DNA from 3 places in the Psychrobacillus sp. FSL H8-0484 genome. Region 2 is predicted to be linked to each of the others. Evidence: a T-box and tRNA genes for the amino acid it is inferred to sense, from the RefSeq annotation. Region 2 holds a T-box; the other regions hold tRNA genes.
The links. The T-box of region 2 lies ahead of argS (arginine--tRNA ligase). A T-box ahead of a tRNA ligase gene usually reads a tRNA of that ligase, here a tRNA-Arg.

Region 1 (3,646 bases), 2.3 Mb from region 2:
AAACGTTGCTGCCATTAAAGTCAGAGCAATTTGATACGGTTATTCTTGGATGTACGCATTATCCGTTATTACAAAAGCATATCGAAGAAGTAGTAGGGAATAATGTTAGTGTGCTTTCCTCTGCAGAAGAAACGGCTCATGATGTCATGGAATACTTAGATTACCACCAAATGCACCATCCGATAAAAGAAGTGAAAACACCTGTATTTTATACGTCAGGCTCGGTACCAATATTTAAAACAATTGTAGAGAAGTGGTTAGAGTTACCGAATGCAGATGTACGAACAATTTCATTCAATTGACCCTGTTAGCTTGAGAAACCTCGATATAGCGGGGTCTTCTTTTGCGTAAAGGTATATAAAAAGGAGATATTTATGATTAGAACTGATGGAAGAGAAGTTAAGCAACTGAGAGATGTACAGATTGAAACGGATTATTTAATGCATCCAGAAGGTTCTGTTTTAATAACAGTAGGACGAACTAAGGTTATTTGTAATGCGACGATTGAAGATCGTGTACCCCCATTTTTAAGAGGACAAGGTAAAGGATGGATCACAGCGGAATACTCTATGCTCCCACGTGCCACAGAATCACGTACGCAACGTGAGTCTTCCAAAGGGAAAGTAACTGGTCGTACAATGGAGATCCAACGTCTTATTGGACGAGCATTGCGCTCCGTAGTTGATTTAGAAGTCATTGGAGAAAAAACGATTTGGATTGATTGTGATGTTATTCAAGCGGACGGTGGAACTCGAACAGCAAGTATTACAGGAGCATTTGTTGCTTTAACGATAGCCCTTGGAAAGTTATATGACAAGAAACAACTTCCTAAATTTCCGGTACGTGAGTATTTAGCTGCGACAAGCGTAGGAGTAATTGAAAACGTAGGAGTTGTTTTAGATTTAAATTATGAGGAGGATTCTTCTGCTTCTGTTGATATGAATATTGTCCAAACAAGCAACGGGGAATATGTAGAGCTTCAAGGAACTGGTGAAGAAGCGACGTTCTCTAAAAAGGAATTGTTGGAGTTATTGGAGTTTGGTGAAATTGGAATTCAACAACTGATGGCTATCCAACGTGAGGCACTAGGACAACTAGCATCTAAAATCGGGGAGAAAGGATTTGATTCCGAATGAAAAAAATTATTATAGCGACGAAAAATAAAGGAAAAGCAAAAGATTTTGAAGCACTTTTTGGTCCACTTGGGTATGAAGTGTTAACTCTACATGATGTAGCGGAAGAGATGGACGTAGAAGAGACGGGAACAACTTTTGAAGAGAATGCTCTATTAAAAGCGACAGCGCTTGCTGATCACTTGCAAACAATTGTCATTGCAGATGACAGTGGACTTGAAATTGACGCCTTAGACGGCCGTCCAGGCATCTATTCTGCAAGATACGCAGGCGAAGAGAAAAGCGACGAAGCAAATATCGATAAAGTGTTAGAAGAACTTAAAGATGTGAAAGATTTAGAACGATCTGCTAGATTTGTTTGTGCAATAGCTGTGGCTTCTCCTACGAAAGAGCCGTTTACTGTAAGAGGTACTTGTGAAGGTATGATTGCTACAGAAAGAAAAGGGAATAATGGTTTCGGTTATGACCCAATATTTTATGTTCCATCTGAGAAAAAGATGATGGCTGAGCTTTCAGGAGAAGAAAAAGGGGCTATTTCACATCGAGGAAATGCGATCAAACAGCTTGCTTCTAATTTAACTGACTTGCTACAAGATGCGTAGGTCTGGGAATGAAATTATTAGTACTTAGCGATACTCACCGAGATACAGAGACGATGGAGCAAGTAATTCAGCATTGCCAGGATGTAGATGCGGTTATCCATTGTGGCGATAGTGAATTAGATGCTGCTTATTTTGAAGGTACATCCATTCATATTGTTCGTGGAAATTGTGACTTTGATGAGCTTTTTGAGGATGAAGCTTTATTCGATTTAGCAAATAATAAAGTATTTGTGGTTCATGGCCATAAGCATAACGTAAAATCAACTCTTATGCCCCTTAACTATCGAGCACAAGAGGTACAAGCATCGATCGTATGCTTTGGTCATTCACATTTACTCGGTGCAGAATTGCAAAACGGCATCCTGTTTGTGAATCCAGGCAGCTTACATAAGCCTCGAGGGCGTAAAGAAAAAAGCTATGCAATCATTCAAAAACTGGAGAATGCATGGAGTGTTCTATTCTATACCGATGAACATAAGCTATTAGAACAAGTAAATCTTAACTTTATTTGAAATGTGGTTGACTTTCACTTGTGATCGTTATATAATAAATCTTGTCTTTCCTAACTGTATGGTGGGGGAGTACTTGTCTCAGTAGCTCAGCTGGATAGAGCAACGCCCTTCTAAGGCGTCGGTCGGGAGTTCGAATCTCTCCTGGGACGTATCGAAGTAAATCACAACTAATAAAGAAGAAAAAAATCCGCAAACGTTGTTACAACAATGTTTGCGGATTTTTTTATTTCGTAAAATCATTAAAAACAATGCAAGAAAAGAATGGATACTACACAAATGCAAGAAATGACTAGAAAGTTGTTATTCGGTCACATTTTTTTCTATACGATTAGAAAATGCCATATACGGTCAGAGATGAAAATGTTGATCACGATGGTGTGGTCTGACTGTGGTCTGACTATTTAAATTTAGTTATTTTGAATTCATTCCTTTAAAAAGAATTATGATAATTTTAAAAGGAAATTAATTTCACTGTGATAGAGGAGAGTGTACCTTACTTCAAGCTTAGTAACGATGCTTCATACTCCGTTAATGCTTCATCTAGCATTTGTAAGCCTGCGTCAATTTGTTCTTTTGTAACAATTAATGGTGGAATCATTCGAATAACCTCACCATGATTTCCGCATAGATAGAATAAAACACCTTTTTGAAGAGCTAAATCAAGAATTTTTAATAATCCTTCTCCGTTAGGACCACCAGTTTTAATATCAATAATTTCAATTCCAATCATTAAACCGACCGCACGAATACTTCCTATAACACTATGGCGTTGTTTAATCATTTCAAGTTGCTGAACTGCATAATTTCCCATTTGTCTTGTATTTTCTAATAGATTTTCTTCTTTCATTATTTCCAATGTAGTTAGTGCGACAGAACAAGCAATTGGATTACCACCGAACGTTGTACCGTGACTACCAAGTGGCCATTGTTTCATTAGTTTATTAGAAGCAACGGTTGCACTTAAAGGTAGGCCAGATGCGATTCCTTTTGCTATTGCCATAATGTCTGGGGTAACATCAAATGTTTGTGCAGCAAACCAATCGCCCGTTCTACCAAATCCAGTTTGGACTTCATCAAATATAAGCAAAATCTGGTGACGATCACATATTTCTCGCACTTTTTTCAGCCAACCTTTAGGTGGAACAACATAGCCACCTTCTCCAAGAACAGGCTCTAGAATAACGCAAGCCACTTCTTCAGGTGTTACTTGGTGGCTAAATAAGGAAGCGAAATCTGCTTCTAATTTATCGATGACATAAGTCTCCGGATCCGTACCAGGTGGGCATGCTTTCGTATTTGCATAAGGTATTTGATATGTAAGGCCTGATGGTTGCATAAATTTGCGATATTTACTTTTAGAAGTTGTTACACCCAACGCTCCTAATGAGCGCCCGTGAAA
Region 2 (3,646 bases):
TGAACGATATGGTGCATCGATTTAAAATTTAACTTTATCCAGCAGGGGTCCACAAACCCCAACTGAATATCGAGGAACTCTGGCTAAGATTGCCGCGTCTTGCGGCAACGCCTAAGTGACCAACATCCTGTCGGCCCAAAGCCTCCGGCGGATTCCACAGATTTTTATCGAGCAAGCTCGATAAAAATCTGGGCGCACTGTTTTCTGCGACGAGCTTGCGCAGGAGCAATAACTTCTGCGGAGCTGAACGAAGAAAAGCGGAAGCAAATACGCCGAGACGTATTTGATCTACAAAACTTCCTACTAGTCATTTAAACTAGTAGGAAGTTTTTTGGAAGTATATGCATTTACACAAGTGTTGATTAACCAAAAGTACCCAGTAAATTGCTTTTTAAAATGGTAATAACACACTAGGCATACTATGTATAGGTGCTTTTGGATTGCTTGGAACTGAACGAGTTTTACACCATTACCTGGATTTCTTGATGCGGAGGGATGCGACAAAGTCGCATCCCTCCGCATTTTTTTCGGTAATCGTGTTAATAACTTATAACGTTTGTCCCCGTGTAATCAGGTATGTCATCGATAAGAGCATAATAGTAAAATTGCTTCTCTTTAAAGTGTTACATTTCACTTGGTGCTTTAATTCCAAGCAAGCGTAATGCTTCTTCTAATACAATAACGACGGACTGGACAAGTGTAATGCGATAAGGTAACTGGCTTGAATCACTCACTACTTGAACATTTCCGTAAAAAGAGTTGAATGATTGTGCTAAATCAATCGCATATTTTGCTACTAAAGATGGATCAAACTCATCAGTCGCACGTTTAATAATGTTTGGAAATTGTTGTAGTGATTTAATGACTTCCCACTCATAATTATTCACGTCTGTAACTTCAAACATGTCAACTTCATGCACTTTTCTTAAAATAGAACATGCTCTTGCATAAGTATATTGGATATAAGGTCCCGTTTCTCCCTCAGTTTGGAGCATTTTTTTCAAGTCAAATTCGATGTCATGCTTCCGGTGTTGTTTTAAATCACTAAAGATGATTGCACCGACGCCTACTTCTTTTGCTACTTCTTTTTTATTAACTAATAAAGGATTTTTTTCTTCTATCGTTGTTTCAGCTAGTAGAATTGCCTCGTTCAACACTTCTTCTAATAAAATAATTTTTCCTTTCCGAGTGGATAATTTTTTTCCATCTTTCAATATCAATCCAAAAGGAACATGATGCATAGTTTCCGACCAATCATAGTCCATTTTATTCAATACAATCTTTAATTGCGAAAAATGTAAGCTTTGTTCATTTCCGACAACATACAAAGATTTTTCGAAATGATAGTTCTTTTTTCTATGAATGGCAGCTGTGATGTCTCTTGTCGCATATAAGGTCGCACCATCTGATTTTTTAATTAAACAAGGAGGCATGTTTTCGCCAACATCAACGACAAGTGCACCATCCGATTCAATTAGGAGATTTTTTTGTTGTAACTCTTCTACAATTGGATCCATTTTGTCATTATAATAAGCCTCGCCTTGAAAAGAATCAAAAGCTACGCCAAGTAGGTCATATATTTTTTGAAATTCTTTTAACGATTCTGTTCGAAAGCCTTCCCAAAGCTCCAAAGCTTCGGAATCACCGTCTTCTAACGATTTAAATGCGGCTCTTCCTTTGTCATTTAGCGTGTCATCAATTTCAGCTTCCTCATGAAAACGAATGTAAAGAGATAGTAATGATTGAATAGGAGCTGCTTGGACTTTCTTTTCATCGCCCCATAATCGATAAGCTACTAGCAATTTCCCAAATTGTGTACCCCAGTCACCTAGATGATTAATTTTAATCGGTTGGTATCCATTTTTTTCGTGTAATAAAGCAATGGAATTTCCAATAACAGTGGATCTTAAATGCCCCATAGAAAAGGGCTTTGCAATGTTTGGTGAGGACATATCAATTGTAACAACACCACCGCCCCCTACATTCGAAGAACCATATTGATTTCCTTCCTTGTAAATGGTATTCAATACAGATGTCGTAAATTTTGTTCGTTTCATGAAAATATTCACATAACCTCCAACTGCTTCTACTTTTTCAATGTTTTCGTCCTGGATACTAGTAGCGAGTTCTTGCGCGATTAAACTAGGTGACTTTCTTTGTTTTTTTGCAAATGAAAAGCAGGGGAGTGCATAGTCTCCTAAATGTGCATATGCAGGCACCTCAATCATATGCTCCTCGATTAATTCCGTAGTGAAATTTTGAAGAATGTTTAAAACAGTCTGCTTCATTTAAATTCCTCCCTAAAAATAAAAAAGCCCTCGTCTCATTATAAAAATGAGACGAAAGCTTGAACTTCCGCGGTACCACTCAATTTGCCTATTTTAGGCCACTTTCTCCATAACGGTGAGTCTCCGGCTTTATTATAAAAAGCATCTCTAAAGTGCGGTTCACAACTCTTCTTAACTAGGCTTACACCATCCCTAGCTCGCTTGATTTTCCGATGTTGTTACTCTCTTTATCTAAGATATTGTAATTGAATGTACCAAATAGAAAAGTTAATGTCAATTTCTATATAGAAGAAGCTGCAATTAATTTAGGTGCGACGCCACTTACGGTTACTATACGATTATTGGCCCTCTTATGCTTCCAGGTATTGCTGCAGGATCGATACTAGTTTTCATAACAGTCATTAAAGAAGCTAGTGTCTCTATTTTACTTGCACCACCGGAATGGTCACCTATGAGCTTGGCTATCTTTCATAATATTTTGCGTGCGGAGTATTATTCTGCTGCATCAAGAGTAAAGAAATAATGAGGGAAGATCTTGAACTGGGGATTCATGAAGCAACACATTGAGTTTTCCCATTCATTCATATTCAGAATTGTGTTGAAGTTGTCTTGGTGCCAGGCACTTGTAAAATAACTGTAATACTATTAAAAAAAACTACCTGAAAATGTATTGAACATTTTCAGGTAGTGATTAAATTGTAACTGCAGCTACAATATTAACTAATTTTGAAGTAGGCTTGTTGTTTTCCCGTGGCTGTTCTTGAATAATCCAGTTAATTGAAAGAAGTTGTTTCAAAGAAGAAAGCTGTTGCTCATCGATATCTAAAAAATCCATTCCGTTTTCGTGAAGCTGATAATCACGTTCAGCAATTTTATCGTACTTCAATTTCAATAAGTTTTTAAGCCCGTTCATAGTAATGAACTTCACTGAGTATCCGTCCAATAAAATTGACTTAAATTTAGTTTTGTCTTCTTTAAACAATGTGATAAGTGCACTGAATCTATTATTAGGATATTCATTTTCCCACGTTCTAAGATCATTTTGTTCTAGTTTTGTAAGAATATCATCATTTGAAACGCCATTGCTTCGTAGGGTTTCTATCAAAAAAGCATCCATCATTGAAATTTTGTTGTTCTCCATTCTCATAATCCCCCTAAAAAATTAAATACATGCTAAGTAATTATAACAAAAATTCTTAATTGTTCAGTTCTTTTTACAAGAATAATTAAAATACTTCGACTATGCATTTGCTTAATCGAAGTATTTTGGGTTACTTATTTTATATTCTTGAATTTCCACTTCTTTGATTTAGCGTCGTAGTAAGCACCTTCAACGGTAGGTTTCTTACCTTCTGTAA
Region 3 (3,646 bases), 2.3 Mb from region 2:
TAACAATAGATTGTGCCATTGGTTCGTTAGGATTCATCGTATATATATTTCCATTGATATAGATGGTTTTCAAAGTCAATTACTCTCCTTTTATTTCTAAAGTATTATCACCATATTTAAGTTAATATTTTAAATATTCAAAATTATTATGTGTTTGAGAAAATTATATGAAAAAACCGAAATCAATAGAACGATTGGAATTACATCAATTAAAAACTGTTCAAGCTTGAACTACATTTCTAGTAAATAAACTAGTTGTAAGAGCAACAAACATAATTGTAATAACGGAGAGAAACAATGTATCGGTCGATAATAAAATACCTCCAAGCAATATTACAAATGAATCAATGAAGAAAATGAGTATCCCCACATTTATACCAGTCTTATCACTTAGGAACTGCGCAATCAGATCCGTACCTCCTGTACTCGTCCGAAATCGAAGCATTAAGCCTATACCACTTCCTACTAAGACCCCTCCTAGAATCGAGCTATACACAGGATTAATCGGAAATAGCGAGTCATTTGTTTTTAGGAAGTCTATAAAAAGAGAAGATGTAATCATGCCATGTAAACTATTATAGAAATAATCTCTATAAGAGACCCAAGCAATAATAAATATAGGGATGCTTAAAACTATAATTGTAAGTCCAGCTTTCAGACCCCATAAATAATTTAAAATTAATCCAATTCCAATAATCCCCCCATCCAATACCTTATAAGGAACTAAAAAAAGATTTATCCCTAAAGATATAAGGATGCTACCGATAACAATGACGATGCTTTTTTTCACAAAATACATTTAAATTCCTCCAAGAATTGGATCTGTATTTAATTTATGAAATAACCTAACTCAAGATGTATAAAAATCCATTTATCTATTTATCCAAAGTGAATAATGTACATACTTTAAAAGAAAACAGAAAAAAGGCTGTACATGTTGTTTAACAACATGTACAGCCTTTTCTTTACTTATTTTATTTACGTCCCAGGAGAGATTCGAACTCCCGACCGACGCCTTAGAAGGGCGTTGCTCTATCCAGCTGAGCTACTGAGACTTATGTATTTTTGGTCAAATCTACGCACTGACAAGTGCTCAACCAAAATTAGCTACTTTCATATTATAATGGAAATTCAATATTTTACAAGCCTATTTTACATTTTTTTTTTTTTGTTTACTCCAACGCCATCTCATCGCACTATGAGCTCATAAAACAACTTTAATTATAAGAATATTTTAAATTTTACTTGTAATAAGATTATTCAGTATTGTATAGTTTTATACAAGAATGAATAAAAGGAGGTTAATTATGAATTCAATGCACCTACTTCCAAATACAGATGAAGAAATCATGGATACCCATGACGAAGATATCATTATTACTACACGAGAAGGAAAAATTATAAAAGTTACGCATATAAGTGGCGAGCATTATGGAATGTCTCCTTCAGAACTTTTAGGTAAGTCCGTTTTAGACTTACAAGCTCAAGGGATTTTCTCACCAGCTATTACTCCTGAAGTGGTGAATAAGAGAAAGAAAATCGTGACAGTTCAAATGACTCCATCAGGTAGAAAAGTGTTAATTACAGGTATTCCACTTTTCAATGAGAAGCGTGAAGTGGAATTCGTAATTAGTTATTCTTACGAGCTTTCTGAACTGATCGTTATGAAAGAGTATTTACAAGATTTAGAAACTGAAATGTCCAAAGTAAAAGAAGAGCTTGCTCATTTACGTGATCAGCATATTCAAATCGACGGTTCCATAATGGAAAGTCAATCTTCCGCATACGCGATAAAAACAGCACTTAAAGTAGCACGTATCGATGCTTCTGTTGTCATTCAAGGAGAGCATGGTGTTGGTAAAACATCATTAGCAAAGTTTATTCATTCACAAAGCAGGCAAAGAGAAGGGGCATTTATAGAGGTGAATTGCAGCACTATACCTGACGCAATCATTGAAACCGCTTTCACTGGACGCCCTGACTCTAATTCACAAGGTTATCTCTCCCTTGCTTCAGGTGGTTCACTTGTTTTAAAAGAAATTGACCAACTGTCTCTTGCTTCGCAATCAATACTATTCCATCTTTTAAACAATCAAACAAATACTCGAATCATTGCAGTTAGTGAGACACCATTAGATGAAATAGTGAACCAAGGGAAGTTTCGAAAAGACTTATTCTACATACTTCATATTGCATCGATATATCTAAAACCATTACGCGAAAGACCTGAAGATCTCGAAAAAGCTATTTCTCTTTATTTGCAGGAACTAAATGAAAAATATCAATACAAGAAGAAATTAGCGGATGATGTCTACATCCATCTGCTTCAGCTTGAATGGAAAGGAAACTTCCGAGAGTTAAAAAATGTGATGGAACGGCTTGTCATCGGAAGTGAAACTAATATCATTACTCTTCAAGACTTACCATTACAATACCAACCTTCTGAAGGAGAGCAAATTGGTATTGAATTGGATGGGCAGACATTACCACATATATTGGAGTTTGTTGAGAAGAAAGTAATGTTGAATACGCAAAAACGCTATAAGACTACTACTGAGATGGCACATGCTTTAGGAATTAGCCAACCTTCCGTCGTTCGTAAGCTAAAAAAATACTCTAGTGCACCGTTAGGAGATGAAATCGAATGATATCAACTTAACTGCAAGATTGATGGCATTTAACCAGTCAGTAAAGGAGGCTCTAGTCCAAGTACATCGCTCTGAACGGCAATTCTTACTCAGAAGCTTCAGATTTTAAAATCAAATAAATTGGAGGAATAAGGATGAAGAAATGGTTATTAGTTGTATGTTCGCTTGTGATATTAATTACGTTGACAGCTTGTGGGAAAAATGATGAGGCAATTCCTGTAAACGGAAAGTCTTCTGAGCCGTTAAAAGTGACCCTTCCTACATGGACAGGATACGGACCACTCTTTTTAGCTGAAGAAAAAGGATTTTTCGAAAAAAATGGTGTAGATGTAGAACTTTCTGTTATTGAAGGCTTGGGCGAACGTAAAGCTGCTTTAGCTGGTGGAAAAGTCGATGGCATGGCGACAGCATTAGACGTGCAAGTTACTTTCGCCGGTGCTGGTATCCCAGTTGAAGTTGTATGGTTATTTGATGATTCATATGGTGGCGATGGAATTCTTGTAAAAAATGATATTAATAGTGTAAAAGATTTAAAAGGCAAAAAAATGGCTTTCGAAGTAGGCTCAACTAGCCAAATGCTTGCATTAACGGCATTAGCACAAGGTGGACTAACAGAAGAGGATGTAACAGTCGTACAAATGTCAGCAGGTGATGCTGGAGCTGCCTTCGCAGCTGGACAAGTAGATGCTGCTGTAACTTGGGAACCTTGGTTATCTAAGGGTGCGGAAGCGAACGGGAAAGTATTGTTATCAACAAAAGACTTACCTGGTATTATCATCGACACCGTTGCCTTTCACGAAGACGTTATAAAAAACCGTCCCGAAGATGTTAAAGCATTTGTAAAGGCAATGGGAGAAGCGATGGATTTCTGGAAGGACAATAAAAAAGAAGCAAACGAAATCATGGCAAAAGGTTTAGGAATTGATGTAGCGGAATTTGAAGCAACCGAAACTGGTTTGAAGTTTTTCTTGAAAGAAGATAACGATAAACTATTCGGA

Region 1: it has a tRNA-Arg gene. The T-box ahead of argS (arginine--tRNA ligase) is inferred to sense a tRNA for this amino acid. The anticodon was not compared.
Region 3: it has a tRNA-Arg gene. The T-box ahead of argS (arginine--tRNA ligase) is inferred to sense a tRNA for this amino acid. The anticodon was not compared.

Annotation. Positions count from the first base shown of each region.
Region 1 is NZ_JBBOSZ010000001.1:2,835,912-2,839,557, reverse strand. It holds gene racE (glutamate racemase) at 1-302, shown strand, start outside; gene rph (ribonuclease PH) at 375-1,136, shown strand; gene MHH81_RS13810 (XTP/dITP diphosphatase) at 1,133-1,735, shown strand; gene MHH81_RS13805 (metallophosphoesterase family protein) at 1,744-2,247, shown strand; tRNA gene MHH81_RS13800 (tRNA-Arg) at 2,323-2,396, shown strand; gene MHH81_RS13795 (aspartate aminotransferase family protein) at 2,741-3,646, opposite strand, start outside.
Region 2 is NZ_JBBOSZ010000001.1:515,897-519,542, forward strand. It holds gene MHH81_RS02485 (methyl-accepting chemotaxis protein) at 1-32, shown strand, start outside; gene argS (arginine--tRNA ligase) at 624-2,288, opposite strand; T-box leader at 2,333-2,531, opposite strand; gene MHH81_RS02495 (hypothetical protein) at 2,641-2,811, shown strand; gene MHH81_RS02500 (hypothetical protein) at 2,980-3,429, opposite strand.
Region 3 is NZ_JBBOSZ010000001.1:2,829,959-2,833,604, forward strand. It holds gene MHH81_RS13760 (amidohydrolase) at 1-73, opposite strand, end outside; gene MHH81_RS13765 (YitT family protein) at 221-799, opposite strand; tRNA gene MHH81_RS13770 (tRNA-Arg) at 982-1,055, opposite strand; gene MHH81_RS13775 (sigma 54-interacting transcriptional regulator) at 1,308-2,648, shown strand; gene MHH81_RS13780 (ABC transporter substrate-binding protein) at 2,783-3,646, shown strand, end outside.